One region of the Solidesulfovibrio magneticus RS-1 genome, then DNA from elsewhere that is predicted to be linked to it. Evidence: predicted binding sites of a transcription regulator. Region 1 holds the regulator's gene; each other region holds the start of a gene.
What was found. Region 1 encodes sigma-54, which starts transcription at its own class of promoters, with help from an activator protein. Its sites were predicted from a motif close to CTGGCACGGNNNNTGCTT; they were not measured.
Positions count from the first base shown of each region.

Region 2: nifH (nitrogenase iron protein) is a predicted target of sigma-54. The motif match lies at 3,284-3,301, and genes of this name have one in related genera.
Region 3: DMR_RS14645 (motility associated factor glycosyltransferase family protein) is a predicted target of sigma-54. The motif match lies at 3,305-3,322, and genes of this name have one in related genera.
Region 4: DMR_RS03220 (pilin) is a predicted target of sigma-54. The motif match lies at 1,964-1,981, and genes of this name have one in related genera.

Region 1 is NC_012796.1:2,886,079-2,891,270, reverse strand. It holds gene DMR_RS12380 (CTP synthase) at 1-1,111, shown strand, start outside; gene DMR_RS12375 (KdsC family phosphatase) at 1,322-1,858, shown strand; gene rpoN (RNA polymerase factor sigma-54) at 1,989-3,419, shown strand; gene hpf (ribosome hibernation-promoting factor, HPF/YfiA family) at 3,470-4,018, shown strand; gene DMR_RS12360 (PTS sugar transporter subunit IIA) at 4,019-4,468, shown strand; gene rapZ (RNase adapter RapZ) at 4,557-5,192, shown strand, end outside.
Region 2 is NC_012796.1:2,318,305-2,323,496, forward strand. It holds gene nifD (nitrogenase molybdenum-iron protein alpha chain) at 1-1,601, opposite strand, end outside; gene DMR_RS09715 (P-II family nitrogen regulator) at 1,653-2,027, opposite strand; gene DMR_RS09720 (P-II family nitrogen regulator) at 2,039-2,368, opposite strand; gene nifH (nitrogenase iron protein) at 2,418-3,242, opposite strand; gene DMR_RS09730 (Tex family protein) at 3,778-5,192, opposite strand, start outside.
Region 3 is NC_012796.1:3,473,556-3,478,747, forward strand. It holds gene DMR_RS14635 (DnaJ C-terminal domain-containing protein) at 1-473, opposite strand, end outside; gene DMR_RS14640 (Smr/MutS family protein) at 662-1,399, shown strand; gene DMR_RS14645 (motility associated factor glycosyltransferase family protein) at 1,504-3,273, opposite strand; gene DMR_RS14650 (cysteine synthase) at 3,400-5,192, shown strand, end outside.
Region 4 is NC_012796.1:755,703-760,894, forward strand. It holds gene DMR_RS03210 (type II secretion system F family protein) at 1-478, shown strand, start outside; gene DMR_RS03215 (sigma-54 interaction domain-containing protein) at 504-1,829, shown strand; gene DMR_RS03220 (pilin) at 2,022-2,429, shown strand; gene DMR_RS03225 (tetratricopeptide repeat protein) at 2,635-4,848, opposite strand; gene DMR_RS03230 (prepilin-type N-terminal cleavage/methylation domain-containing protein) at 4,928-5,192, shown strand, end outside.

The sequences.
Region 1 (5,192 bases):
GACGCTGGTGCCCTACCTGCGCACGGCCGGCGAGGTCAAAACCAAGCCCACCCAGCATAGCGTCAAGGAACTGCGCTCCATCGGCATCCAGCCCGACATCATCATCTGCCGCAGCGAAGTGGATCTGGCCCGGGACATCAAGCAGAAGATCGCGCTTTTCTGCGACGTCGACGCCGACGCCGTGTTCACGGCCGTGGACGTCAAGAGCATCTACGAGTTGCCGCTTCGCCTCTACGGCGAGGGCGTGGACCAGAAGATCGCCATTTTACTGCGCCTGCCGGCCAAAAACGCCGAACTCGAACCCTGGCGCGACCTCATGTACCGCCTGGAAAACCCGGTCGGTACGGTGTCCATCGCCATCGTCGGCAAGTACGTGGACCTCAAGGAGGCCTACAAGAGCCTTCACGAATCCCTGGTCCACGGCGGCGTCCACGCCGGGGTGTCGGTCAATTTCGTTTACGTCAACTCCGAGGAGCTGACCCGGGAAAACGTGGCCGCCACGCTTTCGGGCATTGACGGCATCCTCGTTCCCGGCGGTTTCGGCTCGCGCGGGGTGGAAGGCAAGATCGCCTCCATCGAATACGCCCGCACCAAGAAGATCCCCTTCTTCGGCATCTGCCTGGGCATGCAGTGCGCGGTCATCGAATACGCCCGCAACGTGCTGGGCCTTGACGGGGCCAACTCCGAGGAGTTCGACCTGACCACGCAACATCCGGTCATCTACCTCATGCGCGAGTGGTACGACTTCCGCACCCAGACCATCGAGCACCGCGACCCGACCAGCGACAAGGGCGGCACCATGCGCCTGGGCGCCTATCCCTGCGTGGTCGCGCCGGGCACCAAGGCGGCCGCCGCCTACGGCGCGTCGGAAATCTCCGAGCGCCACCGCCACCGCTACGAGTTCAACAAGGCCTACGCCGGCAATTTTGAGGAAGCCGGCTTGGTCTTAAGCGGCCTGTCCCCGGACGGCGAACTGGTCGAGATGGTGGAGCTGCCCGACCATCCCTGGTTCCTGGGCTGCCAGTTCCATCCCGAATTCAAAAGCAGCCCCATGCGTCCGCATCCGCTGTTCCGCGAGTTCGTGGCCGCGGCCAAGCGGCACAAGGGCTAGACGGCCCAAGCGCAAAAAGATTGCACGGTCCGGGGAAGGCGGCTTCTCCGGACTTTTTTTCGGCCAAAGGGCTGCATGGCTTGGCAAGGCGCTAAAAACGTTTATCTTCTGGTCATGGTGCGATTTTTGGGCTAGATTGCACCTGTCGGCGGTTGGGGACATGGCCTTGCGTTCAAACCATGCCGCCGTCGCATCGCAAGGGAGGCTGTTATGCCTGAAGACGCCAAGCTGGCCATTGCGCGCGCCCGGGACGTGGAGTTGCTGGTGCTCGACGTCGATGGCGTCATGACCGACGGCGGCATCTACGTCGATGCCCGGGGCGAGGTGACCAAGCGTTTTCATGTCCACGACGGTTTAGGCATCAAGGCGGCCCAGGCGGCGGGGCTGGCCGTGGCGGTCGTCAGCGGCCTGGACAGCCCGGCCGTGGCCGCCCGGATGCGGGAACTGGGCATTGAGGAATACCACCCCGGCCACTACCGCAAGGTGGCCGTGCTGGAAGGCATCCTGGCCCGGGCCGGGCTGGCCCCGCATCAGGCCGCCTTTCTCGGCGACGATTGGGTGGACGCCGGCCCCATGGAGCTGGTCGGTCTGCCCATGGCTGTGGCCGACGCCCAGCCCGAAATCCTCGATCTGGCCTTGTGGGTGTCGCGGCGCGGAGGCGGGCAGGGCGCCGTGCGCGAGGCCGTGCGCTACATTTTGGCCGCCAAGGGCCGTCTGGAGGCGGCCTACCAGTGGTTCCTCGGCTGAAGGCCGATTGTGCCGATTGCCACAAGGCTTCAATTGTGGCATGGTTTTTGTTGGGCGGGGTGGCCCTGAGCCGGGCAAAGCCCGGAGACGACCCCGGTAACGTCAACGACTTTCGAGCACGGCGGTAAGCATGGCCCTGGAACTGCGGCAGCAACTCAAGCTTTCCCAACAGCTGGTGATGACCCCCCAGCTGCAGCAAGCCATCAAGCTCTTGCAGCTGTCGCGGCTGGAGCTGCTTGAAAGCGTGCAGCAGGAGCTTTTGGAAAATCCTCTTCTGGAGGAATCCGTCGAGGAGGACCGCCAGCCCGAACGCGTCATGGTCGAGGACAACAATGGCCCCACGGGAGCCGACGCGGCCATGGAAAAGGAGCTGCTCAAAAACGCCGAGTGGGACGACTACCTTGGCGATTTCGCCAGCACGAGCAAGCAGTCCCTGTCCCGCGACCTGGAAGTTCCCGAAGAGGGCATGGCTTTCGACGCTCGCCTGGCCTCCAAGCCGTCCCTCGACGGCCACCTCGGCTGGCAGATGCACCTGTCCAATTTCACGGCCAAGGAAGTGGAGATCGGCGAGACCATCGTCGGCAGCCTCAATTCCTCGGGCTATCTGCGGGCCACGGTCGAGGAAATCGCCGGCATGGCCAACGCCGACCCGGCGCATGTCGAAAAGGTGCTCCACCGCCTCCAGCGCTTCGATCCCGTGGGCGTGGCCGCTCGCACTCCCAGCGAATGCCTGCTCATTCAGATCGAAGTCTACGGCTACGACGATCCCATCCTCATCGAACTGGTGCGCGAGCATCTCGAAGATCTCGAAAAGAAGCGCTACAAGCCCCTGGCCAAGAAATTTCACCTGACCATGGAAAAGCTCAAGGAATACCTGGAGCTGATCCAGACCCTCGATCCCATGCCCGGAGCCAGCTACGGTTCGGGGGACCCGATCTACGTCAGCCCCGACGCCTTCGTCTACAAGTACGGCGAGGACTTCGTCATCCTGCTCAACGAGGAGGGGATGCCGCGCCTGGGACTCAACATGTCCTACACCGACGGCAGCCTGCCGCGAAACGACAAGGACAAGGACTACCTCCAGGACAAGATGCGTTCGGCCATGTGGCTTATGAAGAGCCTGTACCAACGCCAGCGCACGCTGTATAAGGTCCTGGAGAGCATCGTGAAGTTTCAGCGCGGATTTTTCGAGGACGGCGTGACCAAGCTGCGGCCGCTGATCCTCAAGGACGTGGCCGACGACATCAGCATGCACGAGTCCACCGTCAGCCGCATTACGTCCAACAAGTACGTGGCCACGCCCCACGGCATCTTTGAACTCAAGTTCTTTTTCAACAGCGCCCTGGAACTCGACGACGGGGGCACGGTAGGCTCCGAGTCGGTCAAGGCCATGATCAAGCGCATTATTTCCGGCGAGAATGACAAAAAGCCCATCAGCGACGAGGCCATCGCCGACATGCTCAAGGATGAACTGCAAATCAACATCGCCCGGCGAACCGTGGCCAAGTATCGCACGGCCATGGGAATCGAGTCGTCGTCGAAGCGCAAGGCGGTTTTCTGATGCTTCGGGCCGGGTTTCCGGCCTCTCACCACGCCAGCCTGGAGGATTCTATGAACATCACCTTTAATTTCAAGAATTTCGAGCCGTCTGATCATTTGCGCGATTATGCCAGGAAGCGCTTTGAAAAGCTTGGCAAGTACACCTCGTCCACCGATACCTCGGATGTCCAGGTCAACCTGGCCGTGGAAAAGACCCGGCAGATGGCCGACGTCATCTTCCTGGCCGACAATATGCACATCTCGGCTCACGAAACCTCCGAGGACATGTACTCCACCATTGACCTGATCCTCGACAAGATCGAGGCCCAGGCCAAGAAGTTCCGCGAGAAGCAAAAGGACCGCCGTCGCCAGACCGTGGAACAGGTCCGCATGGACGTCATCAGCATCAGCGAGGACGCCGCCGGCGGCCGCGTGCCCACCATCATCGAAACCGACGAGTATCAGCCCAAGCCCATGGCCGTGGAAGAAGCCGCCATGCAGCTGGAGGCTCTCAAGTACGAATTCCTGGTGTTCATCAACTCCGAAACCGAACGGCCCAACGTCATCTACCGCCTGCGCAACGGCGACTTCGGCCTCATCGATCCTGGAACGGGCGCTTAGATGCGGTTAGAGGACTATCTCCAGCCCGAGTTCGTCATCGGGAATCTTGCGTCGGAGTCCAAGTCCGAAGTGTTGGCCGAGCTCGTGGCCCCCATCAAGAAGCAGTGGCCCGATTTTGACGCCAAACGCGCCCATCAGGTGCTGCTCGACCGGGAAAACCTCGGAACCACGGGCATCGGCGACGGGGTGGCCATTCCCCACGGCAAGATGGAGAGCCTCGAACGCATCGTCATCGTCGTCGGGAGAAGCCTTGCGGGCGTCAGCTTCGATGCGCTGGACTTCAAGCCCTGCCGCATCTTCTTCCTGGTGCTCGCGCCCGAGCATGTCGCGGGCCTGCATTTGCGCATTTTGGCCCACATCTCGCGGCTTTTGTCCGATGAATCCTTCCGGCGGGCCTTTCTGACCGCCGAAACCGACGAGGCCTTGCGGCAGGTGCTCGCCGCCGCCTAAGGCTCCCTGAAAAAACGTTTCCCGCGCGTTTGTTGTCACACAAACGCGCGGGAAATTTGTTAAGCCCTTGGGCCGGAAGGTGAATGCCATGGAACATGCGGCCAGGGAACTCCCCGTCGTTATCTTGACCGGCCTGTCCGGGTCCGGAAAATCCACAGCCCTTCGCGTCTTCGAGGACCTGGGTTTTTTTTGCGTGGACGGGTTGCCGGTCAGCCTCGTGCCCAAGCTCATGAGCCTTTTCGACGACAAGGGCGGCCAGCGCTACAAGGGCCTGGCCCTGGGCATGGACGTGCGCCAGGCCGACCTCGACACCGACTGGGGCGCGACCCTGGCCGAGGTGCGGCGTAAACAGGACCTTACCCAGATCATCTTTTTCGAGGCCGATAACGGTGAGATCATCCGCCGCTACGCCACTACCCGCCGGCCCCATCCCCTGGAAAGCGCCGACATGGGCCTGGAGCAGGCCGCCCTGGCCGAGCGCGAACGCATGCGGCCCCTTCGCGACGCCGCCGACATGGTGCTGGACACCACCCATTTCACCATCCACGACCTACGCCGCAAGCTCCAGGAAAAATGGGCCTCCATCCGGCCCACCGCCGGAACCCTCAAGGTCCACGTCATGAGCTTCGGCTTCAAGTACGGCCCGCCCTCCGAGGCCGACATGGTCTTTGACCTGCGCTTTTTGCCCAATCCCTATTTCGACAAGGAACTGCGCGAGCGCACG
Region 2 (5,192 bases), 570 kb from region 1:
TCGAGCTCGGGACCGTCGGCCTGCCAGGGAGCCTTGATAAGGTTCCAGACCTTGGTGTTCACCATGCGGTCGATATCGCGGTACCAGTTGATGGCGCCGTTGAACCCGGCGTAGGGACCGCCCATGTCGTAGTTGTGCAGCTGCTTGAGCGGAATCCCCATCTTCTGGACGATGTACTTTTCCTTGATGCCGGCGCAGAAGATGTCGGGCTTGTAGATCTCCAGGAGCTTTTCCGTCTCGTAGTGGTTGATGTCGTCGATGACCATGGCGTCCTTGCCCATGCCGCCGATCATGCCCTCGTAGCCCTTGAAGTCCAGGCCCTGCTCGTTGAGCTTGGCCAGTTCCGCCTCGGTCTTGCGGGGCTTGAAGCGCTCGGGATCGGGATGGATTTCGAGCTCTTCGATGTTGCGCGAGTCGGCGTCGATCTTGATGGTCGGCAGCACGTGGCGGCCTTCGTAGTCATCGCGGTGGGCGAACTCGTAGCCCGCGCCCAGGATCTTCATGCCCAGTTCCTTGAACAGTTCCTGGTAGTGGTGGGCCCGGGAGCCGCCGACGAACAGCATGGCGGTCTTGCCGTCCGTGCGCGGCTTGATTTCGTCCACGACGGTTTTGACCTTTTCCAGCTCCTCGGCGATGACGGCCTCGGTGCGGTCGATGAGTTCCTGGTCCTCGAAGTAGGCGGCCATGCGGCGCAGGGACTTGGCCGAGGCTTCAGCCCCGATGAAGTTCACCTTGATCCAGGGGATGCCGTACTTGGTCTCCATCATTTCGGCCACGTAGTTGAGCGACCGGTGGCACATGACGGTGTTGAGGTCGGCGGCGTGGGCGATGCGGAAATCTTCCACGGTGGAGTTGCCGGAGAAGGTGGCGACCAGGGTGAAGCCGCACTTTTCCAGGATGCGCTCGATCTCGAAAGCGTCGCCGCCGATGTTGTACTCGCCGAGCATGTTGACCTTGAACTTGCCCTCGACTTCGACGTCTTTGGTGCCGATGACATGCTTCATGATCTGGTTGTTGGCGATGTGGTGGCCGGCGGACTGGGACACGCCCTTATAGCCTTCGCAGGAGTTGGCGAAGATGGTGATGCCCAGCTCTTCTTGCATGGTGCGGGCCACGGCGTGGATGTCATCGCCGATAAGACCGACCGGGCAAGTGGAGAAGATGGAAATGGCCTTGGGGTGGAAGTTGTCGTAGGCTTCCTGGATGGCCGCGCGCAGCTTCTTCTCGCCGCCGAACACGATGTCGTGCTCGGTCATGTCTGTGGAAAACGCGTAGGGGATGAAGTTCTCCCCGTCCGGACCGGCGTCGGTCTGGTTGCGGCGGGTGAGCCAGGAGTAGAAGCCGCAGCCGATGGGGCCGTGGGTCAGGTTGACGATGTCCCGGGAGGGGCCGAGAACGACGCCCTTGCAGCCGGCGTAGGTGCAGCCGCGCTGGGTGATGATGCCGGGGATGGTGCGGACGTTGGACTGAATTTCGGGAATCGGTTCGCCGACCTCGGTGCCCGGGAGGATGGACTTGGCCCGCTTGCGCGCGACCTTGGTGGGCATCTTGGCGATCAATTCCTTCTTGATCTCTTCGACATTGGTGGGCTTGGTGCTCATCTCGCTGCTACCTCATTGGTCTTGGGGTCCGGGAACGTCCGCCAAACCGGGCTAGACGATGGCCGCTTCGCCGGCTTCGCCGGTCCTGACCCGCACGGAATCGGAGACGGGCATAACGAAGATCTTGCCGTCGCCGGCCTGGCCGGTCTTGTTGACGCTGATAAGAGCGTCCACAGCTTCCTTGACCTGATCGTCGGGGACCACGATGGATATGATGCGCTTGGGGTACAGGCGGCCCTTGGTGCCCAGAAGCGCGATGGCTTCCTCGTTGCCGGCCGCGGCGCCGTCAAGCACCGCCTGGTTGACCAGACCCTTGCCGCGTCCGTAGCCCTCGCGGGCCACGAAGGCCGGGATGCCCGCGTCGGCCAAGGCCTTCTTGGTCTGGTTCATCTTATTCATGCGGATGACCGCCATAATCTCCTTCATGACGCGCCCCCTTAGGCTTCCTTGACGCCGGAGGAGATGGTGTACATCTCTTCCACCGGGCTCACGAAGATCTTGCCGTCGCCGAAGGCTCCCTTGGAACCGCTGCGGGCGCTCTCCATGATGGTTTTGATCACGAAGTCCTTGTCGCAGTCGGGCACGACGCAGATGAGCATGACCTTGGGGATCTCGTCGTACTGGATCTCGCCGATCTTGATGCCGCGCTGCTTGCCGCGACCGGCCACGTTGAACTTGGTGACGGCGGGGAACCCGGCATCCATCAGGGCGGACAGGACTTCATCGGTCTTCTCGGGGCGGACGATCGCTCTGACCATGGTCTGCATATGAAATACTCCTTGCGTGTGTGCGTTGTGTGTCGGGGCAGCGGCGCGACTAGTTGGCGATGCCGAAGTCGACGAGCAGCTTTTCGAGCTGGGCGATTTCCAGGGGCTTGGGAATGACCAGCATCTTGTTTTCGTCGATCTTTTTGGCCAGGGCCCGGTATTCGTCGGCCTGGGCGTGCTCGGGGGAGTAGTCGATGACCGTCTTGCGGTTGATTTCGGCGCGCTGCACCTGATTTTCGCGGGGCATGAAGTGGATCATCTGGGTGCCGATCTGGCGGCACAGCTCTTCGATCATTTCCTTTTCGAAATCGACCTTACGGCTGTTGCAGATGATGCCGCCCAGGCGCACGCCGCCGGTGTCGGCGTACTTCACGATGCCCTTGCAGATGTTGTTGGCGGCGTACATGGCCATCATTTCGCCGGAGCAGACGATGTAGATTTCCTCGGCCTTGCCGTCGCGGATGGGCATGGCGAAACCGCCGCACACGACGTCGCCGAGCACGTCGTAGAAGACGTAGTCGAGCTTCTTGTCTTCCTCGTAGGCGCCGAGCTGCTCCAAGAGGTTGATGGAGGTGATGATGCCGCGGCCGGCGCAGCCGACGCCGGGCTCGGGGCCGCCGGACTCGGTGCACATGGTGCCGCCGTAGCCTTCCTTGAGGATGTCATCGAGTTCGACGTCTTCGCCTTCCTCGCGCAGGGTGTCGAGAACGGTCTTCTGGGCCAGACCGTGCAGGAGCAGACGGGTGGAGTCGGCCTTCGGGTCGCAGCCGACCACCATGACCTTCTTGCCCATTTCCGCCAGCCCGGCGACGGTGTTCTGCGTGGTGGTGGACTTGCCGATGCCGCCCTTGCCGTAAATAGCGATCTTGCGCATTTTGTAATGCCTCCTGCTGCAAAGTTGGAATGTCTCTCTTTAGGCAAGAGTCATGCCAGTGTGTGCCAGGCGTGATACTTTTTCGATAACTTATCGATATAATTTAAGATAGCTGATTCACTCGAGCTTTGATTTGTCAACCGGAATTGGTTGCAAACATTTTTGTTGCGTTTGGCGCGACAAAAATGTTCGACATAAATGTCGCAAGCAAAATGTCCAGGGATGCAGGGGAGCGGTCACGAATGGCCGCTCAAGGAGGATGAGGAGCTATGCAGCGGGTGATTGCTTCTGTACTTCAGGGTGTTGCGCTGCGAGGCAGGCTCCAGGAAAGGAAGCCGCCTCGCAGGCGAAGAGGGAGAGGGGCAGGGTTGATTTGACGAATATGGAAATGCGCCGGGCGAAGAATCCAATGATCCTCAAGGCCCGACTGCAGAGTGCGACTTCCGCCGGGCAAGGGCCGCTCTCCAGGCCGGGCGGTCAGGCTTTGGGAGCGCCATGAACGTGCGCCGCCGGGCGGCGGCGCGGATCAGGCCCGTTATCCCGTGGTTGCTTGCGGCTCGGACTTCATGCTCAGGCTCAGCCGCCCCCGCTCCTTGTCGATGGCCAGCACCGTCACCATGACCTCCTGCCCGGCCGCCACCACCTTGGCCGGATCGACCACGTAGGCGTCGGCCAGATGGCTCACGTGCACAAGGCCGTCGCGGTGTACGCCCACATCCACGAACGCGCCAAAGGCCGTGACGTTGGTGACCCGGCCCGGCAGCCGCATCCCCGGACGCAGATCGGCCAGTTCGCTCACTCCCTCGGCAAAGGCGAAGGCCGAAAACGTGGGGCGTGGGTCGCGCCCGGGCTTGGCCAGTTCGGCCAGGATGTCGCGCAGGGTCTCCAGGCCCACGTCGCCGGCGACGTAGCGGGCCGGCTCGATGCCTTCCCGCAGGCTCGCCTTGGCGATGAGGTCGGTCACGGCGCAGCCCAGGTCCTTGGCCATGCGGCCGACCAGGGCGTAGCGCTCGGGATGCACGGCCGTGGCGTCCAGGGGCGGCCCGCCGCGAAGGCGCAAAAAACCGGCTGCCTGCTCGAAAGCCTTGGGACCAAGGCGCTTGACCTTGCGCAGTTCGGCCCGGGATCGGAAAGGGCCATTTTCCTTGCGGTGGGCCACGATGTTGGCGGCAAGGCTTGGCCCCAGGCCCGAGACGGCGGTGAGCAGCTCCACGCTGGCCGTGTTGAGATCCACGCCCACGGCGTTGACGCAGCTGGACACGACCTCGTCCAGGGCCTTCCTGAGGGCGGCCTGGTCCACGTCGTGCTGGTACTGGCCCACGCCAATGGATTTGGGGTCGATCTTGACCAGTTCGGCCAGGGGGTCCATGAGCCGGCGGCCGATGCTTACCGCGCCCCGCACGGTCAGGTCGAGGTCCGGGAATTCGTTGCGGGCCGTTTCCGAAGCCGAGTAGATCGACGCCCCAGCCTCGTTGACCAGGATCACCGGCACGCCCAAGCCCAGGTCGGCCACGAAGCGTTCGGTCTCGCGCCCGGCCGTGCCGTTGCCCACGGCGATGGCCTCGATGGCCTGGGCGGCGCACAGCTGGCGCAGGGTCTCGGCCGCCTGGTCGCGCTGGCGCTCGGAGCCGGTGGGGAAGATGGTCTCGTAGTGGAGTAGGTTGCCCTGGGCGTCCAGGACGGCCAGCTTGGCCCCGGTGCGAAACCCGGGGTCCAGGGCCAGCACCCGGGCCTGTCCCAGGGGCGCGGCCAGGAGCACTTGGCGCAGATTGGCCGCGAAGATGGCGATGGCCTCCCGGTCGGCCCGGTCCTTGAGGCTGGCGCGCAGTTCGTTTTCCAGCGACGGCCCAAGCAGGCGCTTGTAGGCGTCGGCGGCCGCCTCGGCCACCTGTTCGCTGTCCTTGCCCCGGCCCGTGACCACCAGGCGCGTGAGCTGGCGCAGGGCCTCGT
Region 3 (5,192 bases), 590 kb from region 1:
CCGCGCGAATAGCCGCCGGCCCCGCCAAAGCCGCCCGCGCCGCCAAAGCCGCCGAAATCGGTGAACCCTCCGGCCCGGCCGCCCCGGCCGGCGGACGCGCCGCCGCCCATGCCGCCGCCCATTCCACCAAAGATGGTTTCGAAAAAGTCGGAGAACGACCCGGCGTCGAACTGCTGGCCGCCCGGGCCGCCGAAATTGTAGCGGACGTTTTCAAACCCCGGCGGACGCTGGAAATGCTGGCCGTCCTGCCAGTTGGCTCCGAGGGAATCGTAGAGCTTGCGCTTTTCGGGGTCTTTTAAGACCTCGTAGGCCTCGTTGCACTCCTTGAACTTCTTCTCGGCCTCGGGGTCGTTCTGGTTGAGGTCGGGATGGTGCTTACGGGCGAGCTTCTTGAAAGCCTTGGATATTTCATCCTGGCTGGCGGTCTTGGAGACGCCGAGGAGCTTGTAGTAATCCTTGTATGCAACGCTCATAGGGGCAGTATCTCCCATTTCCGGCTGGTGGCCCGGCAAGTTTACATAATAAGTCGAGGTCCTGCCGCGTCAACCGCCGGACCATTTTTTCGGCGAACTCCCTGCCCTGTCAGACCTACACCAGGGCAGCGGCAAAGGCCAGAGGCGCGCTTGCCAAGGCCGCCCCAAGCCGCTAGCCTGCCCCTCCTATGTCGAAAAAAGACGACCCCACCGCCTTTCGCCCCTTTGCCGACTCCCTCAAAGGCGTCAAGGTGGCCCGGAAAAAGGACCTTCCCCCGGCCGTGTCCAAGGCCGTGGCCGCTGCCGCCGCCAAACCGACCGCTCCCGAGGAAATTGACGAATCGGATTTCCTGCGGGCCATGTCCGGCGTGGCCAAGCTCGACCGGGAAAAAATTGGCGGCCGTGACGTGCGTCCCGTCGCGCCGCCGCCAGCCCCCCCCTCCCCGGCCGACGAGGAGCAAAACGCGCTCACCGCCCTGCGCGATCTCGTCGACGGCAAGGTGGAATTCACCCTGGAATACAGCGATGAATACGTCCAGGGCTTCATCACCGACCTCGACCCCAAGATCTACCGCCAACTGCGGGCCGGCCAGTTCTCGCCCGAGGCCCATCTGGACCTCCACGGTTTCAACGCCGATCAGGCCAAGCTCACCCTGTTCCATTTCATGCGCGAGCAGTATCTGGCCGGCAAGCGCTGCCTGCTGCTCATTCCCGGCCGCGGGGCCAATTCCCCGGGGGGGCTGCCGGTGCTCAAGGAAGAACTCAAGTCCTGGCTCACCCACGACCCCTTAAAGCGCGTGGTGTTGGCCTTTACCACCGCCCTGCCCCGCCACGGCGGCGCGGGCGCGCTGTACGTGCTCATGCGCAAATACAAAAAGACCAAGGGCAAGGTCCGCTTCGAAAAGGACTGGCCGGATTTCGGCTAGTGTCGCGTCCGGCAACCGTCGCCATCCCTGCCCCGGATCACGAAAAAACGCGGCCGCGCCCTTTCGGAGCGCGGCCGCGTCTCGTTTTGCGTCAAATTTTCGCTTCAGGCCGCCCAGGACCCCGACGGGGCCAGACAGGCGTCGATCTCCCGGGTCTTTTCCAGAATGCGGCCCCGGATGGCCTTGAATGCCGTCAGTTCCTTGACGCCATAGCGTTTTTTGGTCTGCACCAGCCCAGCCAAGTCCATGATCTCGTTGTAGAGATAGGGCATGTAGAGCGGATCGTGGCGGGTAAAGAACTGGATCTGGGAGAGCAGGTCCTTGATCTCCTGCTGGTGCTTGTCGGCCTTGCGCATGAGCTTTTCCAGCCGCCGGGAAGCGTTTTTGAGCGACGTCGCCCAGGACGCGGCCTTGGGCGCGAAGATGGGCCGCACGCGCGGACTGGCCGCCCGGGCCAGGGCCGAGAGAAACACGTCCTTGGCCGCGCCCCGGCTGGCGAAAAGCTCCCCCGAGGCCAGATCGGCCGGCCCCAAGTTGACCGCACCGTCGATGACCACGCCGCCGCCGTAGAGGTTGAAAAACCCGGCCGAGGAGGCGGCGATGTCCTTTTCGATGTCGCGCTTGGCAGCCAAAAAACCCATGTGGGTGTAGATGGTCTGGCCGTGCAGATTATTGAGCTTCACGTCGTCGCGGGGATTGTAGGTGTGCACCCAGACGGCGTTGTGGTGGCCGTCCACGTGGGTGCGTTCGCCCTGCCAGGACAGGTCGCAGCCGACGAACACGAAGCGTTCGGCCCCGGCCCAGCCCAGCAGGCGTTCCAACGTCACCGACACGTTGCCGCCGGCGTCCAGCACCAGTTCCTGGTCCTTGAGCACGTAGGTGCCGATGCCGCCCTGGGTCCACAGCGGGATGCGCGGCCCGGGATAACGGGCCACCACCGCCGGGTCCATCTTGGTGGAATAGACAAAGGGGATATCGGCCGCAAACGACAGGTCGCGCAAATTATCCAGGCTTTGCATCATGTTGTCGTTAAAATCGATGGCCAGACACAGGTCAGGCTTGATGCCCAGCCGCTCCAGGGCCGGCAGGGTCTGGAGGGCGGCGGCGTAAAAGCCCTTGTCGCGATGCTCCCGCAGCACCGGCGCGAACCCGGCCAGAGACGGACCCGCCCCAAGCAGCACGGCCGTCAGTCCCTTGGCCATACCGGCCATGCGGGCCAGACTGCCTTCGTCCATGGCCCGGGAATAATTGCGCAGTTCGTTGCCGACCATGACTTCCTGCTTGTGGCGCAGCGTGGTGAGCTCCACCGACAGGCTTTCCATCTTGGCTTTGACCAGCGCCCCCAGGCGCGGATATTCCGGCCCTATCTGCTGGCAGGCCAGATCGTTTCGCAGCCAGACCCGGGAAAACAGGAAGCTCACGTCAAAATTTTGGATGGCCAGCTCAATGTCGGCCGCGCGGGGCGGCACGAAACGCAGCTTGCCATGGCGCAGATAAGGCCGGTAATCGGTCTGGCCCAGGCAAGCCAGGAGCATCTCCGGCCGGGGTTCGGCCACCAGCACCTTGTGGGAATCCGGCGTGCCGGTCAGCACGTGGTTGAGGCCATAACCGATGCCCACGCCGACAATGATGGTTCCCGCGCCCTCAAGCTGCTCCTTGGGCCGCCAGTCGCGGTAGAAAAACGGCGGTGGCAGCTTCTCGAACAGCCCCACGCCGTCGTCCATGCGCCAATCCACGATGCCCGAGGCGTTGCGGTGCAGCCGCTCGTGGACAATGGCCGGATCGGGATTTTCCTCGGCCAGCCAGCGCCCGACCGGGTCGCCGGTCTCGGCCAGATACGCCAGGTTGTCGGCAAGGTACTTGTTGATCTCCATGGCCCCTTCCTTGGTTGAACTGACCAAGCCCAAGCAAATTTCCTGCCACTCTTGCCGGTTGGCGGTTTTTTGCCTACCACGGACCCTGCCCGGACGAATGCGGGCCAAATTTCCGAGAGGCGCGCCATGATCCACGATTCCGTGTTGTCCCTGGTCGGCAAGACACCGCTGGTGCGGATGCGCCGGGTTTGCCCCAATCCGCGCGTGACCATCTGCGCCAAGATCGAGTCGCGAAACCCCGGCGGCTCCATCAAGGACCGGGTGGCCCTGGCCATGATCGAAGCGGCCGAACGCTCGGGGGAACTCACCTCCGGGCGCACGGTCATCGAGGCCACCTCGGGCAACACCGGCATCGGCCTGGCCATGGTCTGCGCCGTCAAGGGCTACCCGCTAAAGCTGCTCATGCCGGCCTCGGCCTCGGAGGAACGCAAGCGCATCATGCGTGCCTACGGCGCGGAAATCGTGCTCACCCCGGGCAACCGGGGCACCGATGGGGCCATCGAGGAAGCCTACCGCCTGGCCCGGGAAGAACCCGACCGCTACGTGCTCATGGACCAGTTCAACAACCCGGCCAGCATCGAAGCCCACTACGCGGCCACGGCCGTGGAGATCTTCGAATCCACGGGCGGGGCCGTCACCCACGTGGTGGCCGCCCTGGGCACCTCGGGCACGGCCATGGGGCTGGTCAAGAAATTGAAAGAACTCAACCCCGCCATCACCGTGGCGGCGGTGGAGCCCAGGCCCGGCCATAAGATCCAGGGCCTTAAAAACATGCAGGAGTCCTATCCTCCGGGCATATTTAACAAGCACGCCCTGGACGCCATCGTGCCGGTAGAGGACGAGGACGCCTTTGCCATGGCTCGGCGTCTGGCCCGGGACGAAGGCATCCTGGCCGGCATGAGCGGCGGCGCGGCCATGGCGGCGGCGGCGCGGCTGGCCGGGGAACTGGCCGAGGGGCTCATCGTGGTCATCCTGGCCGACAGCGGCGAGCGCTACCTGTCCACCACCCTTTTTGCCGCGCCCGAGAAAAAAGGCGTGGCGCTCACCAGCGTCGGCCAGCCCGATCCGGTCCATCTCGACCCGGCCGCGGCCGCGCCCGGGCTTTTCACCTTCGGCCCGCCCCTGCCCGAACCCGGCGACCTGGACGCCTGGCGGCGCATCGTCACCCTGGACGTGCTGCGGCGCACCCTTTCCCGCTCCGGCGGCCGGCCGACCCTGGCCGTGGGCCTGGCCGACCTGGACGACCGCTGCCTGGATGCCTCGCGGGCGGCCGGACGCAAGTGCCGGGAGTATGCTGCCGAAGCCCGGGAGCAGGTCGCCGCCCTGGCCGAAAGCCTGGGCGTCGCCGACGCGGTCTTTCCCCTAGCCGGCGAGGCCATGGACGAGGCCATGGCCCTGGCCCGAAAGCTTATGGACAAGGGCCTGGCCTACGAGAAGCTGCGCAGCGTCTACTTCGACGTGGCCCGGGACAAGGCCTACGGCGGCCTGCTCGGCCTGGACATGACCAAGCTGTGCCTGGGCAAGACCGTGGATCTCGACTCCTACGCCAAGGACCATCCCCGGGATTTCACGCTTTTAAAGCGCGTGAGCCTCAAGGATCTCAAGGCCGGCGACGTCTGGGCCACGGCCTGGGGCAACGTGCGGCCGAGCTGGTTTCTCCAGATGGCCTCGGCGGCCGTGCGCGCCCTGCCGGCCGTGACGGTGGTGGCCACCGACGAGGACAAGACCTTCCCACATATCGAGAACCTGCGCGCCGTCTGGGCTGGCGGGGCCGGGCTGGCCCCGGCCGTCTGGCTGGTCGGCGGGCGCATCTGCGGCCGCGAAGGGGCCGAGGCCGTGCCGACCCTGGCCGATCTGCTTGGCTACGGCGTCCATCCCCTGACCGTGCGGGCCTGGCTGCTCTCCACGAGCTACCACAA
Region 4 (5,192 bases), 2.1 Mb from region 1:
GGTGACCCGGGACGCCTTTTTTCTGCACATCCCCATCGTCGGGATGCTGTTGCGCAAGGCGGCCATGTCGCGGTTCGCCGCCATTTTTTCCATCCTGCAGGCCAGCGGCGTGCCGGTGCTGACCACCATCGACATCCTGGTCGGCACCATCGGCAACGCGGCCATTGCCAAGGAATTCCGCCGCATCCAGGAGATGATCAAGTCCGGCCAGGGCTTGGCCGGGCCGTTGTCCCGGGCCAAATATTTTACGCCCATGGTGGTGACCATGGTGGCCGTGGGCGAGGAATCCGGCAACCTTGACGAAATGCTTTCGGCCATAAGCGAGCACTACGACGCCGAGGTGGCTTTTGCCGTCAAGCGCCTGTCCGACGCCCTGGGGCCGGTGCTCATCGTGGGACTGGCCGGCGTGGTCGGGTTTTTCGCCCTGGCCATCTTCATGCCCATGTGGGATCTGACCCAGGCGCAAACCAAGATGTGAGGGGCCGGTGGCCGCGCCAAAGCCCATGGAACAGGACTCTCCGCGCAAAAGGGATTCGCCCCTTGTCGGGGGCAGCCTGCTCATTTTGGTGCCCGGCATCCTGGGCGGGGTGGCCGCTTTGCCCATCCTGACGGCCGGTTCCTTGTGGCCGGGGCTTTTCTGGTGGCGACATGCCGAAATCCTCAGTCTCCTGTCCGGCGGCGCGGTCTATCTGGCGGCCACCGGGCTGCTCCTGTGGGTGCGCCGGCCCATCCGGCGGTTTTTGCATTCAACCCGCCAGATAGACGTCCTGGCCCAGACGCCGGCTCCGGCGGCGCGTTCGCGTGACGAGCTGGACCGGCTTGAGGGGGTTTTCGACCAGGTTGTGGAGCTTTTAAGCGCCATGGACGCCCGGGCGCTTTTCCCGAACATGGTGGGCGAGAGCCGGGCCATGCGGGCGGTTTTCTCGCAGCTGCTCAAGGTTGCGGCCACGGATGCCACGGTGCTGCTGCTGGGTGAATCCGGCGTCGGCAAGGAGTTGGCGGCCTTAAGCCTTCACGAAAAAAGCGGCCGGGCCAAGGGGCCGTTCGTGGCGGTCAACTGCGCGGCCATTCCCGAGGGATTGCTGGAAAGCGAGCTTTTCGGCCATGAGCGGGGCGCCTTTACCGGTGCGGTGGCGCGCAAGATCGGCAAATTCGAAAAAGCCGCCCAAGGGACGCTGTTTCTTGACGAGATCGGCGATATGCCGCCGGAAACCCAGGCCAAGATTTTGCGCGCCATTGAATCGCGCCAGTTCGAGCGGGTGGGTGGCGGCAAGCCCTTGCGCCTGGACGTCCGGGTGGTGGCGGCCACCCACCGCGACCTGCCGGAAATGATCCGCCAGGGACGGTTTCGGGAAGATCTTTATCATCGCCTGAACGTTTTCCCGGTGCGCCTGCCGCCGCTTCGGGACCGCCGGGAGGACATTCCCCTCCTGGCCGGCCGTTTTCTGGAAGGTTTTCGCCCTGGCGCGCGGCTTTCCGTCGAGGCCCTGCAGCGGCTGTTGGCCCACGACTGGCCTGGCAATGTGCGGGAACTCAAAAACGTGCTGGAACGAGCCACGGTGCTGGCCGGCGGGGACGAAATCGCGCCGCGCCATTTGCCAGGGCTTTCCGGCCAGGGGCCGGCCGAGGCCACGGCTGGCGACGAGGCGGCGGACCTGGACAGTCGTCTGGCCGCCTATGAACGAACGCTCATTGAAGCGGCCTTGTCGCGTACTGGCGGCGTCCAGTCCAGGGCGGCGGCGCTTTTGGGGATTAAAGAGCGCAGCCTGTGGCATCGGGTCAAAAAGCTTGGCATCGCTGTCGGGCCTTTCCGCGGCCAGGGCGGCTGAGGGACTGCCGGCCTTCAAATTTTGTAGGGCAAGGCATCATTTTTTGGAGTATAGGACCGTGGAAGATAGGCCCGACAACGATTTTCCGGGCCTGGATCGTTTCGAATGCTGGCCATTGGCTGACGAATCGGAACTGGGCATGGTTTGTGCTTGGCTGAAAGCGCCGCAAGGCGAAACAACAGGAGGAGACAGATGGAAAAGGCAAGGACATTGCGGCACGGCGAACAGGGCTTCACGCTTATTGAAATCATCGCCGTGCTGGTCATTCTCGGCATCCTGGCCGCCGTGGCCATCCCCAAATATAACGATCTGCAGAAACAGGCGCAGATCAAAACCGCCATGGGCGCGCTGCCGGCCGTCGTGACCATGGCCACCAACGACTATCATTCCTTCATGATGTCAAACCCGGGCAGCAACGCCAGCAACTTTTCCAACTCACGGTCTGGAAACGTGACGGATTTCATTGGTTCCTATAATGCCACCGGTGGCGTGGTGACGGCCTATGTTACTGGCGCGGTCACCGGGACCGGTCCGGCGGCTTGGTGGAGCAACGTGTCCGGTTCGGCATCGATCATGACCTACAAGTTCACTCTGGAATAGATGCGACGCGTCGGATGCCCCGCGCAACGGTGTTTGCGCGGGGCATCCTTGTTTTGAATGCCCGGAACGTCGGATGGACCTTGGCGGCCAACAGGCTCCCGACGCCGGGGGCAGCCCGCGCACCTGGCTCTCCAGCCCGGTCTTGGGGTCCGGGCGGTGGGACTTGCCCGGGGCGGCGGCTCCTGGGGCGGCTTGGCCCGGGCGCTTACTGGGGCGAGCCCTGGATGGGCGGGGAAACCGCCGGGGCGGCTTCTTCCAAGCGGCTGCGAAATGCCGGAGCGTCCTTCGGGCTGCACAGGATGCGCAGATCGTGGGCCCGGGCGACGTGGAGGGCGGCGATGTCCGGACGGCCGAAGCGTTGCAGCAGGGCGGCCAGGGCCAGGTGGATCTCGGTTTCCGTTGTGGCGTGCAGTTCCTGGCTGCGGGTCAGGGCGCGGCGAAATTGCTCGTAAGCCCGGCTGTATTTTCCCTGGCGGAGGTAAAGCTGGCCGAGCAAGGCCCAGTTTTCGGGTTCCCAGGGCGTTTGTTGGTGCGACTCCTTGAGCAGGCTGACGGCAGCGTCCAGTGCTCCGTCGCCAAGGGCCAGGAGCGCCAGCTCCCGAGAGGCGTTGGGAAAGACGGGTTGAAGCCTGAGCGCCTCGGCGGCGACTTCTCGCGCCTTTGCAGTGTCGCCCTTGAGCCGGTGCGCCCGGCTGGCGTTCCACAGGAGCAGGGCTTTTGGCGGGTCTTTGTCGTAGAGATTCGGCAGGAAGGCTGCGGCGACGTCCAGGGCCTCGTCATGGCGTCCCTGCGTGACATAGAGATCGGCCAAGGCCGCCGCGGCTCGCGAGACGCTTTGTTTGGAGTGCAAGGCGTGGCGGAAAAGCGCTTCCGCCACGGTATAGTCATGAATCTTTAAAAAAACTTGCCCCAATAAGTAATAGATCATCCCGTTTTTGGGGTTTACTCGCAGGGCTGCGACCAGATGCTGGAGCGCTTCGGGGTATTTTCTTTCCAATAAGGCCAGGCTGCCCAGATTGATCAGGCCCCGCGCGGCCTGGGGGTTGATTTCCATTTCCTTTTTGAAGTGTTGCAACGCCCTGTCGTTTTTTTGCCTCTCGACGAGATAAATGCCGTAATTGTTGAGCGCGATGGCATTATCGGGATAAATGTTCAATCCGTGCTGGTACAGTTCTTCTTCATTGATCCATTTGAGCAAATAATCCAGGCTGGCGGACATGGCCATGAAAATGGTCGCGCCGGCCAGCGCCGCCGGCAACAGGACGCTGACGCGCAGACGCGTGCGCAGGGCGTCCAGGAGCCAGGCCGCGGCGACGAACACGCCTATGGAAGGGATGTAGGTATAGCGGTCGGCCATGGCCTGGGAGCCGACCTGCACGAGGCCGATGACCGGGACCAGGGTTCCAAGATACCAGAGCCAGCCGCACAGGACATAGGGGGCGCGGCGTCTGTTGCGCCAGGCCACAAGGCTCAGGGCGACCAGGCCGCACAAGCACAGGACGATGCGCCAGGGCGGCACCGGGGTGTAGGGGTAGAAAAAGGACAGTGGCCACGGCCACAGCATCCGCCAGAGATACAGGACGTAGGAATTGGCCACGTTGCCCAGGCGCAGGGCAAGGGAGATGGCGCCCAGATGCACCACCGCCCCCCCTTCTCGTTGGGCCAGGAAGGTCAGGACGCAGACCACGGCGACCATGGCGAAAAACGGCAGTTTCTCCAGGATAAGCCGGCGGTTCGGGAAGCGCGGGCCGGCCGCGCCCGGGAAAGCCGCCTCCGGGCCGCCGGTCCAGCGGCCAAGGGGCCAGTAGTCGAGCAGCAGCATGACGAACGGCGCGGTGACCAGCATGGGCTTGGAGGCGAGACCCAGGGCCAGCAGCAGGCCGACAAGGCCATAGCGCCACAGCTCCGGGCGACGGGCGTAACTGGCGTAGGCATGAAGCGTGAGCAGAAAGAAGAAGGTGCTCAGCACGTCTTTTATTTCGGAAATCCAGGCAACGGATTCGATGTGCAGGGGATGTACGGAAAAAAGCGCGGCCACGAACAGGCTTTTGCCCACGGCGCGGGTGGTGCGGTAGAGCAGGGCGTAGAGCAGCAGCGTGTTGGCGATGTGCAGGAGCAGATTGGTGACGTGGTAGCCGCCGGGATTGAGGCCGAAAAACTGGAATTGCAGGTGCAGCGCCAGCCAGGTCATGGGGTGCCAGTTGGCTTCGGCAAAGGCGGTCAGGCACCACAGGATGGTTTTGAGCGAGACGGGATCTTGTATGGCATAGTTGCGGATCACATAGCCGTGGTCGTCCCAGGCGAAGCCGAAGGAGGCCATGGGCCAGTTGTTGAGGACGGTGACGGCGGTCAGCAGCAGGCAGCCCCAGAGGAGCGGGTGTTTCCCGGCCCGCCAGAGCGGATTCTTTTCAATTTGCATAGGACCCGGAAATGGTTATAGCTCAGTTAAGTTTGCTGGAATTGTTGTCCGAGGCATCTTGCAGCATGGCGGAGAAAGCATGATTTGTCAAAGCGTTGGCCTGAAACGGCCGGCTCGAAGGAGTCGGTCCGCGAACCAGCGTGGGTTCACCCTGATCGAAATTATTGTCGTTTTGCTGCTGCTTGGCATCTTATCCGCCGTCGCCATCAGCAAATACTCGACGAACAACATCACGGCCGCCACCGAGGCTGACGTTTTCAAGGCCAGCCTGCGCTATGCCCAGCAGCGCGCCATGGGCGACATCTCCACCTGGGGCCTCAGCATCGCCGCTGACGGCCTTTCCT